3 regions of the Streptomyces sp. NPDC001270 genome follow, and region 2 is predicted to be linked to each of the others. Evidence: riboswitches for the same ligand, from Rfam matches in the RefSeq annotation. Region 2 holds a riboswitch; each other region holds the start of a gene.
The links. Region 2 has a riboswitch for cyclic di-AMP ahead of ACFY2B_RS15035 (peptidoglycan DD-metalloendopeptidase family protein). Riboswitches for the same ligand answer to the same signal wherever they lie in the genome.
Positions count from the first base shown of each region.

Region 1: it holds a riboswitch for cyclic di-AMP, as region 2 does, so the genes downstream of both, ACFY2B_RS07800 (C40 family peptidase) here and ACFY2B_RS15035 (peptidoglycan DD-metalloendopeptidase family protein) in region 2, are expected to answer to the same signal.
Region 3: it holds a riboswitch for cyclic di-AMP, as region 2 does, so the genes downstream of both, ACFY2B_RS00700 (transglycosylase SLT domain-containing protein) here and ACFY2B_RS15035 (peptidoglycan DD-metalloendopeptidase family protein) in region 2, are expected to answer to the same signal.

Region 1 is NZ_JBIAXM010000003.1:323,989-327,250, forward strand. Features, by position in the region: gene ACFY2B_RS07790 (ATP-dependent Clp protease proteolytic subunit) at 1-511, shown strand, start outside; gene ACFY2B_RS07795 (hypothetical protein) at 519-827, shown strand; cyclic di-AMP (ydaO/yuaA leader) riboswitch at 1,165-1,375, shown strand; gene ACFY2B_RS07800 (C40 family peptidase) at 1,379-1,852, shown strand; partial or broken gene ACFY2B_RS07805 (LysE family translocator) at 1,926-2,435, opposite strand; partial or broken gene ACFY2B_RS07810 (LysR substrate-binding domain-containing protein) at 2,444-3,253, shown strand; gene ACFY2B_RS07815 (ATP-binding protein) at 3,257-3,262, opposite strand, start outside.
Region 2 is NZ_JBIAXM010000007.1:327,057-330,318, forward strand. Features, by position in the region: gene ACFY2B_RS15025 (MBL fold metallo-hydrolase) at 1-109, opposite strand, end outside; gene ACFY2B_RS15030 (SGNH/GDSL hydrolase family protein) at 322-1,107, opposite strand; gene ACFY2B_RS15035 (peptidoglycan DD-metalloendopeptidase family protein) at 1,291-2,193, opposite strand; cyclic di-AMP (ydaO/yuaA leader) riboswitch at 2,198-2,357, opposite strand; gene ACFY2B_RS15040 (GH36 C-terminal domain-containing protein) at 2,637-2,786, opposite strand; partial or broken gene ACFY2B_RS15045 (glycoside hydrolase family 36 N-terminal domain-containing protein) at 2,789-3,262, opposite strand, start outside.
Region 3 is NZ_JBIAXM010000001.1:149,273-152,534, reverse strand. Features, by position in the region: gene ACFY2B_RS00705 (hypothetical protein) at 608-781, shown strand; cyclic di-AMP (ydaO/yuaA leader) riboswitch at 1,096-1,277, shown strand; gene ACFY2B_RS00700 (transglycosylase SLT domain-containing protein) at 1,280-1,786, shown strand; gene ACFY2B_RS00695 (HAD family hydrolase) at 1,821-2,627, opposite strand; gene ACFY2B_RS00690 (NAD(P)-binding domain-containing protein) at 2,826-3,262, opposite strand, start outside.

The sequences.
Region 1 (3,262 bases), on a different contig from region 2:
GATCGACGACACGGCGGCGAACGACGTGATGGCGCAGTTCATGCACCTCGAACACGCCGCGCCGGACCGGCCCATCTCGCTGTACATCAATTCCCCGGGCGGCTCGTTCAGCGCGATGACGGCGATCTACGACACCATGCGGTACCTCGCCTGCGACGTGGACACCCTCTGCCTCGGGCAGGCCGGCTCCGCGGCGGCCGTGCTGCTCGCGGCCGGCACCCCCGGCAAGCGGCTCGCGCTGCCGGGCGTACGGCTGCTGCTCCAGCAACCGTCACTGCCCCGGCCGGTACAGGGCCAGCCCAGCGACCTCGTCATCGAGGCCGACGAGCTGACGCGCGTCCGCGCCCTCCAGGAGGAGATCCTGGCCCGCCATACGGGACGCACCCCTCAGCAGATCCACGAGGATCTGGAGCGGGACCTGATCCTGGACGCCCAAGGCGCACTGGAGTACGGACTGGTGGACCACATCGTCCGCAGCCGCGGGGCCGCGCGCACGCCGGACGCCGGGTGAGCCGCGGATGCTGCCGCCGGAACTGCCGCCGCTGCCCGCCCTGACCCGCGCCGAGGGCGAACTGATCGACCGCTACCTCGAAGCGGTCGACCTGCTGGGCCGGATCAACCCGGCGCGCGGCGCGGACACCTACCCCGCACTGCGGGCCGCCCAGGCGCTGGCGCGCACGGCGGTCGAACTGCGGGACGCGCTGGCCCTGATGCACCTGCGGGGCGAGAGGGAGCTGCACGCGGTCACGCTGGCGCGGGCGCTGCGCGTACTGGACGGCGAGCGGCGCACCGCCCGGGTCGCGCTGCCACCGGACGGCGCGGGGTGATGCGGGGTTCCCCGGACCCCCGGTCCGCCGCGTCGGCGCAACGCCGGGGGCCGGGCTGAAACGGCCCAACCGGCGTACCTCTGTTCGGCGTAGGCGGACGTCCCTTTTCGGGACCGCGAAGGGTGTGCGGGGCGTGGGGCCGACGGAGCCGCCGAAGTGCTCCCGTGCTGGTCCGAGGGCTCGTCGGCGTTTCGGCCATGGGCGGAATGGACCGCCCTCCGCCCAAACAGGTGGGTGGTGACTAAAGACACACATCGCCGGTTGCGTTGGGATTTTCTGACAGTTGTGAGTGAAGATCCCTGTCCGACGACAAGCCCCCGCCACAGCGGCGGGGCGGTCCGGGCGGACGCCGAGTCCTGCCGCCGCCCGGATGCCCGGTCGACAGGAGTGGATCGGCAGGAGTGGAGGACCCAGGCACGACGGGTCGCCGGAACGGACGCGAGTCCGGTCCGAGCGGCCCTTGGGGTGAAGCCGTGGCGACGCGGCCGGGCAACTTCGCCAGCCCGAATCCGACAGGTCATCCTTCACAGGCGGCTGACGAAGGGTTGCGCATGACTGCGCTCAATCGTGTCCCATCGCTGATGGCGCGGGCCGGTACGGCCTCGGCGCTCACCCTCGCCGCCGTGGGCGGCTCGATCGTGGCCCCTGGTCTGGCACCCGAGGCAGCGGCCGCCACCATGGGCGCCAGGGCCCTCAAGGTCGCGGCGTCCAAGAAGGGCTCCCCGTACAAGTGGGGCGCCACCGGCCCGCGCAGATTCGACTGCTCCGGGCTCACGCTGTACTCGTTCAAGAAGGCGGGCAAGGCCCTGCCGCGTACGGCGGCCCAGCAGTACAACAAGACGCGCCACATCTCGGTCAGGAGCCGCAAGGCCGGAGACCTGGTGTTCTTCCATGCGGGTTCCAGCGTCTACCACGTCGGCATCTACGCAGGTAAGGGGAAGATCTGGCACGCCCCGAAGACCGGGGACGTGGTGCGGCTGGAAAAGATCTGGACCAGGCGAGTCTGGTACGGACGGGTGAACTGACCGGTCCGAGGGGATGCCGGCTCCTGGCGTCGTGCCGTCATCCCCTCGGCGCCCGTTCACGGCTGACCTGGCATCAGGACAGCAGCGGTTCGAGGAGCAGGGCCGCGCCGAGGGCCGCCAGGGCCAGTCCCGTGCCCGCGCCGAGGGCCCGCGCGGCGCGTGGCTCGCGCAGCCACCGGCCCAGCCGGTCCACCAGCAGCGCGACCGCCGGGAACCACACCAGGGTCAGCCCGATCACGATCAGCGCCAGCAGCAGGGTCCTGGGCAGCGCCGGGCCGTCCCGCGGCACGAACTGGGGCAGCAGGCTGAGGAAGGTCAGTGAGACCTTGGGATTGAGGGCGTTGGTGACGAACCCCTGCCGCAGCGGATGCGCGGCCGAGGGCAGTAGCGGCCCGGCTTCCGCGGCGGGGCGGCGCAGGGACCACAGGGTCCGTCCGCCGAGGTACAGGACGTAGGCGCCGCCGAGCAGTTGCAGCGCGCGGAACAGCGGGGGCACGGCCACCAGGGCCGCCGCGACCCCGGCGACCACGAGCGTCGTGTGCACGAGCAGCCCGCCCGCGATGCCGAGCGCGCAGGCGACGCCGTGCCGGCCAGTTGGCGAAGCCGGAGCGGGAGGCGGGCACCGCCCTGCTGGTCCGGCACCACCGCGGCGCACGGCTGACCGGCGCGGGCGAGCTGCTGGTGGTGCGGGCACGCCGGGTCCTCGACGAACTGGACCGCGCCCGGCACGAGCTGGCCCGGCTGGCCGGCCTGTCGGGCGGCACGCTCCGGCTCGGCACGTTCCCGACCGCCGGTATCCATCTGCTGCCCCCGGTCCTCGCCGTGTTCCGCCGGGCCCATCCGGACGTGGAGCTGTCGGTCGCGGACCACGACCCGCCGCACGGGGTGACGGCCGTCGCGGCCGGTACGGTGGACCTCGCGCTGACGCACTCCTACCACCCGGCCGAGCCCTTCCCGGTACCGTCCTCGGTGCGCCTGGAGCCGGTGCTGGTGGAGGAACTGGTCCTGGTGACCGCCCCGGGGCACGCCCTGAGCGACGGCGCCGCACGGCTGCCGCTGTCCGCACTCGCCGGGCAGCCGCTGATCAGCATGGCCCCGGACCATCCGGCCCGGCGGGGCGTGGAGTCCCTGCTGGCCGCGGCGGGGGCCACGCCGTCCGTGCTGGTGCCGACCCCCGGGTACGCAGTGGTGTGCGCGCTGGTCAGCGCCGGGCTCGGGGTGGCCGTCGTACCCGAGACGGTGGCGCGCACGGCGGTCACCCCGGTCGGGGTGCGGGCGCTGGAGGGGGGCGGGATGCGCCGTACGATCCTGGTCGCCCACCGCGCGGACGAGGTGGCGCCGGCCGCGGACGCCTTCCGGGCGCTGCTGCGCGGGGCGTTCGGCCGTGCGCACCAGGCGTGACCGCTACGG
Region 2 (3,262 bases):
AGTGGGGCGAGCTGCGGATGCGCGCCAGGCGGTCACCGCCCGGGTCAGCGCCGAAGGCCGCGGGCTGCAACACGCGGAGCCCGGAGCTCGGGGAACGCAAACCGGACACGGTACCTCCTGGTGGAGTGGGTGAGGCCATCCATTATGGGTGGCCCCTGCGACAGTCCGGCGCCATCGGGGTGACCCGCGGCCGGGCGCGGGAAGGCCGGGCGGGGCACTCTTCCGGGGGAACCGGGCCAGGCCCCCCGGACCGCCGTGAGCGGGGTCACGCCGAGCGGGCGTCCCGGGGCGGGAACGGTCCGCCGGACCCGCCCCGAGGGTTCAGGCCACCGACGCGATCCGCGTCCTGATGTCGTCGGGGGACACCGCGCCCTTGGCCGTCACATGGTCCCCCGAGGACTCGCCGCGCAGCCGCCGGCCGATCCACGGCACCAGGTGCTGCCGGGCCCAGTGCACGTCGTCGCGGCGCACCTCCAAGGTGCCGCGGGGCGGGAGCGGCGGCCAGGGCTGTTCCGGGTCGGCCGGGACGTCGAGGCCGAGGACCTGTCCGGCCCGCAGCGCGACGCGCGTGTGCCCCTCGGGTGAGAGGTGGAGCCGGTCGTCGTCCCAGGCCCTGCGGTCCTGCACGGCCTTCAGGGACCACAGGTCGAGCACCGGGCAGCCGTACCGGTCGGCGACGGCCCGGACGTGCCCGTTGTAGGTGGCGATCTTGCCGCGCAGATGCTTCAGCACGGGTACGCCACGGGTGTCGAAGCCGGTCGTCACCAGGACCGTGCCGGCCGCTTCCGCGAGCCGGGCCACGGCCCGTTCGAACCGCTCGGCCACCTCGTCCGGGTCGGTGCCGGGGCGCAGGATGTCGTTGCCTCCCGCGCAGAACGAGACGAGGTCCGGCGCCAGTTCGACCGCCCGCGGGACCTGCTCCGCCACCATCTGGTCGAGCAGCCTCCCGCGCACCGCGAGATTCGTGTACCGGAAGCCGCCTTCGGGCCGACGGTCCGCGAGCAGTACCGCGAACCGGTCGGCCCATCCGACGAACGCCCCGTCAGGGCCGGGGTCGCCGACGCCCTCGGTGAAGCTGTCCCCCACCGCCACGTACGACCCGATCACCGCTGTGTTGTCACTCTTCGAATCGTCTGCCACGTCGGGCCATGATTCACCTTCCGATGTGACCTACGCGATCGTAGGAAGGGGTTGACGAACGGTGAGATAAGACACTCGCCAAGACTTTCCCAACGCGGGAATAGGCCGGGGAACAGGCGCGTTGACGCGTCATCCGCGCTGCCGCGGCCGTCAGACGACGACGCCGTGCGAGCGGAGGTAGGCCAGCGGGTCCACGTCCGAGCCGTACTCCGGCGTGGTACGGATCTCGAAGTGCAGGTGCGGGCCGGTCACGTTGCCGGTCGCGCCGGACAGGCCGAGCCGCAGGCCCTCGGTCACGGTCTGCCCGACCGAGACGGACAGCTGGGACAGGTGGGCGTACTGCGCGTAGTAGCCGTCGGCCAGCCTGACGACCACCTGATTGCCGTAGGCGCCGCCCCAGCCCGCGGTGACGACCGTGCCCGCGGCCACGGCCCTGACCGAGGTGCCGGTCGGCGCGACGAAGTCCACGCCGGTGTGGTAGCCGCTGGACCACATGCCGCCGGCCACGTGGTAGCCGGTGCCGATCCTGGCGCCGAGGACGGGGAGGCCGTAGCCGGTGGAGGTGCCGGTGCCGGCGGTGCGGGCCGTCCGGCCGGCCGAGGCGCCGGCCGCCGACACGTACGAGGACCGGGACAGCCGGGACGGCTGCGCGGAGTGGGTGTCCGGCTCGGCCCGCCCGCCGAGGGTGAGCTTCAGACCGGGGTGGATCAGCGACGGGTCGCCGCCGATGGCCGGGCGGTTGTCCTGGTAGATCCGCTGCCAGCCGCCGCTGACGTGCTGCTCGTCGGCGATCTTGGCGAGCCGGTCACCCGGCCGCACCACGTAGGTACGGGCGGCGGAGTCCTCGGCGGCGCGTCGCTGCTCGGCGGTGCCGGCGGCGGACCTGACGGTCTGCTCGGCGACGGACCGGGGAGCCTCCCCGGGGGGCGCGGCGTGCGCCGCGGTGGTTCCGATGAGCGGCAGGGCCAGTGCGGCTCCGCTCGTTCCGGCGACGGCGACGGAACGGGTGCGGCGCTGGGGCCTCGGACGTCGGTGCTTTCCCTTCGCGGGCATGGCGCATTCCTCTCCGGCGCCTGCGAGGTGAGCTGTCGGGTTCGGGCTGGAGCTGCCCGGCCGCGCACGGGGCGCGGCTTCACCCCTTGCCGTCCCGGAGACCGGGTCCGGCGGTCGTGCCTGGTGGGTCCCCCGCTCCTGCCGTGCACGGGTGGGTGGTGTGTCCGGTGTCCGGGCGGCGGCAGGATTCGGCGGTCCGTCCGGATCGGTGGCGAACGTAAGCGAGCGGGACACAAACGGACAAGGACCCGTTTCATCCCGTACGGGTTTCACTCGATCCATTACGGGAATTCCCGGTCACCGTCCGTGCATGTCGGCGGGGTACCCCCGGCCAATTCGCCCGCACGGACCATGCATTACGTGAGCAGGGCAGGCGACCCACCGTCACGGTATGACCCTCCTCACCCCCCTGGTTGCATAAGCGAGTAATTCCGGCAGAAGGGTCAGACGCGGCGCAGCCGGATGACCATGGCGTCCAGGTCTCCACGGAGCGCGGTGTGCAGCCCGTGGTGCAACAGCACGGCACCACGGTGCACTTCACCCGTTTCGCGGCATTCGTACGCCGCCGACGGATCGAGTCCGCGCAGCCGCAACGCGGAAGTCGGGCGACGGCGATCCGCCAGGAACCCGACCAGCCGAGCGCGCAGCCGTACACCTCGCCGCGCTCCTCGGTGGCGTCGGTGTCGAGCGCCACCCAGGGCAGGTACTGGTGTCCGGTGTGACCGCGCCGGCTGCCGATGACCTTCTCACCGTAGGTGAGCGGACCGCTGGTCAGCCGGGACTCTGCGGCCCAGCGGCCGTGCAACTGGGACAGCCGCCAGCCCTCCCGGTCGGGCAGGGTCCAGGCGGCCGGGTCCGCGCGGAGCAGTTCCACCCGCGTCTCGCCCTCGTTCACGAGGCTCACCCACCGCTCGACGACGTCGCCGCCCATCCGGTAGTGGAGGGTGATGACCAACCCGGCGTCCCGGAAACGCAGCCTCAGTTCCCCGTCCTCGGCCGCGTGGCCCTCGAAGACCCATTCGGTGCCGCGGCGCTCCTCGGTACGGACCGACAGCGCGGGCCGCACGAA
Region 3 (3,262 bases), on a different contig from region 2:
GCCACGGCCCGCCACCCGGACCGGCCGTCCACTTCCTCAAGGAGACCGCACTTCCTCCAAGGCCGCCGGGTCGGCGAGCCCGCCTGGTCGTCCCCGGGTGATGTACCTCGCGTACGGACTCCAGGTGCCCCGGCCCTGGCGCGCTCACCGCTGCACACCGGCGCGGACACCGCCCCCTCCCGTCCGGTCGGCGACGACGGCGGCCTGGTGGCACCGGGCACGGCCTCCCGCCCTGCCTCCCGGCAGGCCGCCGTATCCGCGTCGCCGTCTCCACCGCCTGCCGGCCGTAGGCCCGGCCGCGCCCGGAGTCGGCGGCGGGCTGCCGGTACGGGCCCGGCGGGCAGCCCGCTCGAACTGCCGGTAAAGACCCGGCCCTTGAACCGCACCGATCGGCTTCGCGGCGCCGGAACAGCCGGAAGAAAGGCGCAAGTAAGACCAAGTAAGACAGAGAAGAAGCGGAGGAAAGGCACAAGGAAGTCACTCCGTGCCACACCGTCACACACGCACACTCGAACGGTACGGATATTCCGGGCTATTCGGACCTTCGACGTAGACCGGGGCCGCGCCGGAGGCGCACACGATCACCGGGCGCGCCGCACGTCGACCCGTGCCCGCGCCCGCTCGGACCTGCCATTTCGCCCGTACCGACCGGATCCACGCGGACACCGCGGTCCAGGCCCACCCGGAGTTCACCTGTGACGCAAGCCACTTCTACCCCGTCGGCAAGGCGATCCGCACGACAGGCGCCGAGGCAGCCTTCCACTGGGCGCAGAAAAGGTAATTCCGGGGACCATGGGGTGAAGTGACCGTTTTGCCGTCATTGGCACCTCAATTCCTCTTGGTGCTTAATGCACTTCGAGCCCGAGACGGGTGATTTGGGTCACACGAGGCGGCGTGTCGACACCCGGACCACACTTTCAACCCGCCGTACGCAGTCGCCCAGTTGACCGTTGGCAGTCGCAAAGGATCTACCGGTCATACCCACCATCCCGCAGTCAATCGGCATGAGCTATGAATCCGGTACTTGTTTCCGGCATGTGCGGTCGCATAGCTTCCGGGCCAGTCGGGTGGACGCCGAATCCTGCCGCCACCCGTCATGACCCATCGACGAACACAAATTCGCACGGCAGGAGCGGGGGACCCAGGTAGGTCGCCGGACCGGACGGCACAGCCGACCGGAACGGCTAGGGGTGAAGCCGAGTCGCCATGTGGCGGCCGGCCGGGCGTCTCCCCCGCCCGAACCCGACAGCTCACCTCGCAGGCGCCGGAGAGGAACACCATGTCTGCTGCCGCTCAGTACCGCCGTCACCGCGTCAACCGCCTCGCTCGCACCCTCGCGGTGGCCGGCACGGGCGCCGCCGTACTCGCCCTGCCTCTCATCGGCGCCGCCGGCGCCCACGCGGCCACCACCGCGACCACGACGGCCGTCAGCGGGACCACGACGGCCCTGACGACGGCTGGATACAAGAACAACCTCGACGGCTGGATCCGCGAGTCGCTCGCCGTCATGGCGCGCAACAAGATCCCGGGCACCTACAACGGCATCTACCGCAACATCATCCGCGAGTCCTCGGGCAACCCCCGGGCCATCAACCTCTGGGACTCCAACGCGGCCAAGGGCATCCCGTCCAAGGGCCTGCTCCAGGTGATCGACCCGACGTTCCGGGCCTACCACGTCGCGGGCACGTCCAACGACATCTACGACCCCGTCGCCAACATAACGGCCGCCTGCAACTACGCCGCCCACCGCTACGGCTCGATCGACAACGTCAACAGCGCCTACTGACGGACCCGCCGCGCTGAAGAACCGTTCGCGGCGTTCACGGAAACAGTCGTTCGAGGACGACGGCCACGCCGTCGTCCTCGTTCGACGTCGTGATCTCGTCGGCCACCGCCTTGAGTTCGGGGTGTGCTCCCCCCATCGCCACCCCATAGGCGGCCCACCGGAACATCGGGATGTCGTTCGGCATGTCGCCGAAGGCGACGGCCCGGTCGGCGCCCAGCCGCAGGTGCTCGGCGGCCAGCGCCAGACCGGTGGCCTTGGTGATGCCGCACGGCTGCAACTCCACGGTCCCCGGCCCCGACATCGTGACGTTCGCCAGGGAACCCACGACCGAGCGCGCCGTCGCCGCCAACTCGTCGTCGGACAGCGCCGGATGCCGCAGCAGAACCTTGCTGATGGGCGCGCACCACAGATCATCGCGCCGCTCGACGCGTACGGCGGGCAGCGTCGGATGCGGCATCAGATACCCGGGTTCGATGAGCGTGAGCCCGTCCACCCCGTCCTGGTCGACGGCCGCGTACACCTGCCCCACCTCGGCCTCGATCTTGCCGAGCGCGGTCTCGGCCAACTCCCGGTCCAGGGTGACCGACCACAGCAGGCGGTCCGCGCCGGCGTCGTACACCTGCGCGCCCTGTCCGCACACCGCGAGCCCCTCGCCGCCGAGTCTGTCGAGCAGCGGCCGTACCCGTGGCGCGGGGCGCCCGGTGACCACCAAGTGCCGGGCACCGGCCCGCGCCACGCGCGCGAGCACGGCGAGGGACCGGTCGGAGAGGGTGTCGTCACCACGCAGGAGCGTCCCGTCGAGGTCGGTGGCGACGAGTGAGAATGCGGGAGGAGCGGCCATGATCAGAGAATACGGACAGCGCGCCGCTCCGACTCACGTCCGCTTCCCACCCCTCCTCGCCGCGCCGTAGCGTCCGTCTCTTCTTCCCACTCCCCTTCTTCTCTTCCCACTCCCCTTCTTCGCGCCCTCGCGCCCGTCTCCCGTACGTTCGGCGCCCCTTCCCCCGGTGCCGGCCGTGACGCGGAGGCCGCGCCGGTCTCAGCCGTGGGCCGCCACCAGGTGTCTGGTCAGGCGCGGGGAGGCGAACTCGGTGCCGCACACGAAGCGCATCACCGGTCCGTAGGAGGCCGCGGCGGGCAGGCCGGTGAAGTAGAGGCCGGGGACCGAGGAGACGTATCCCGGGCCGAGCTTCGGAGTGCCGCGGCTGACGATGAGCCGGGTGCGAAGCCCATGGGCCAGGAAGCCCATCGCGGCTATGTCGACGCGGTAGCCGGTCGCCGCGATGACGTGGTCGGCCATCAGCCGGCCGGTGGCACCGGCACGGGTACGGACCGTGAGGACCGGGGCCCCGTCGAGGGCTTCCGCACCCAGGACACGGTCGATCTCCTCGACCCGTACCTTGCCCTCGAAGCGGTCCCGCAGCCACCAGGCGCCGAGCGGGCCGAGCACCCGGCGGACCAGATAGTGCCGGGTGC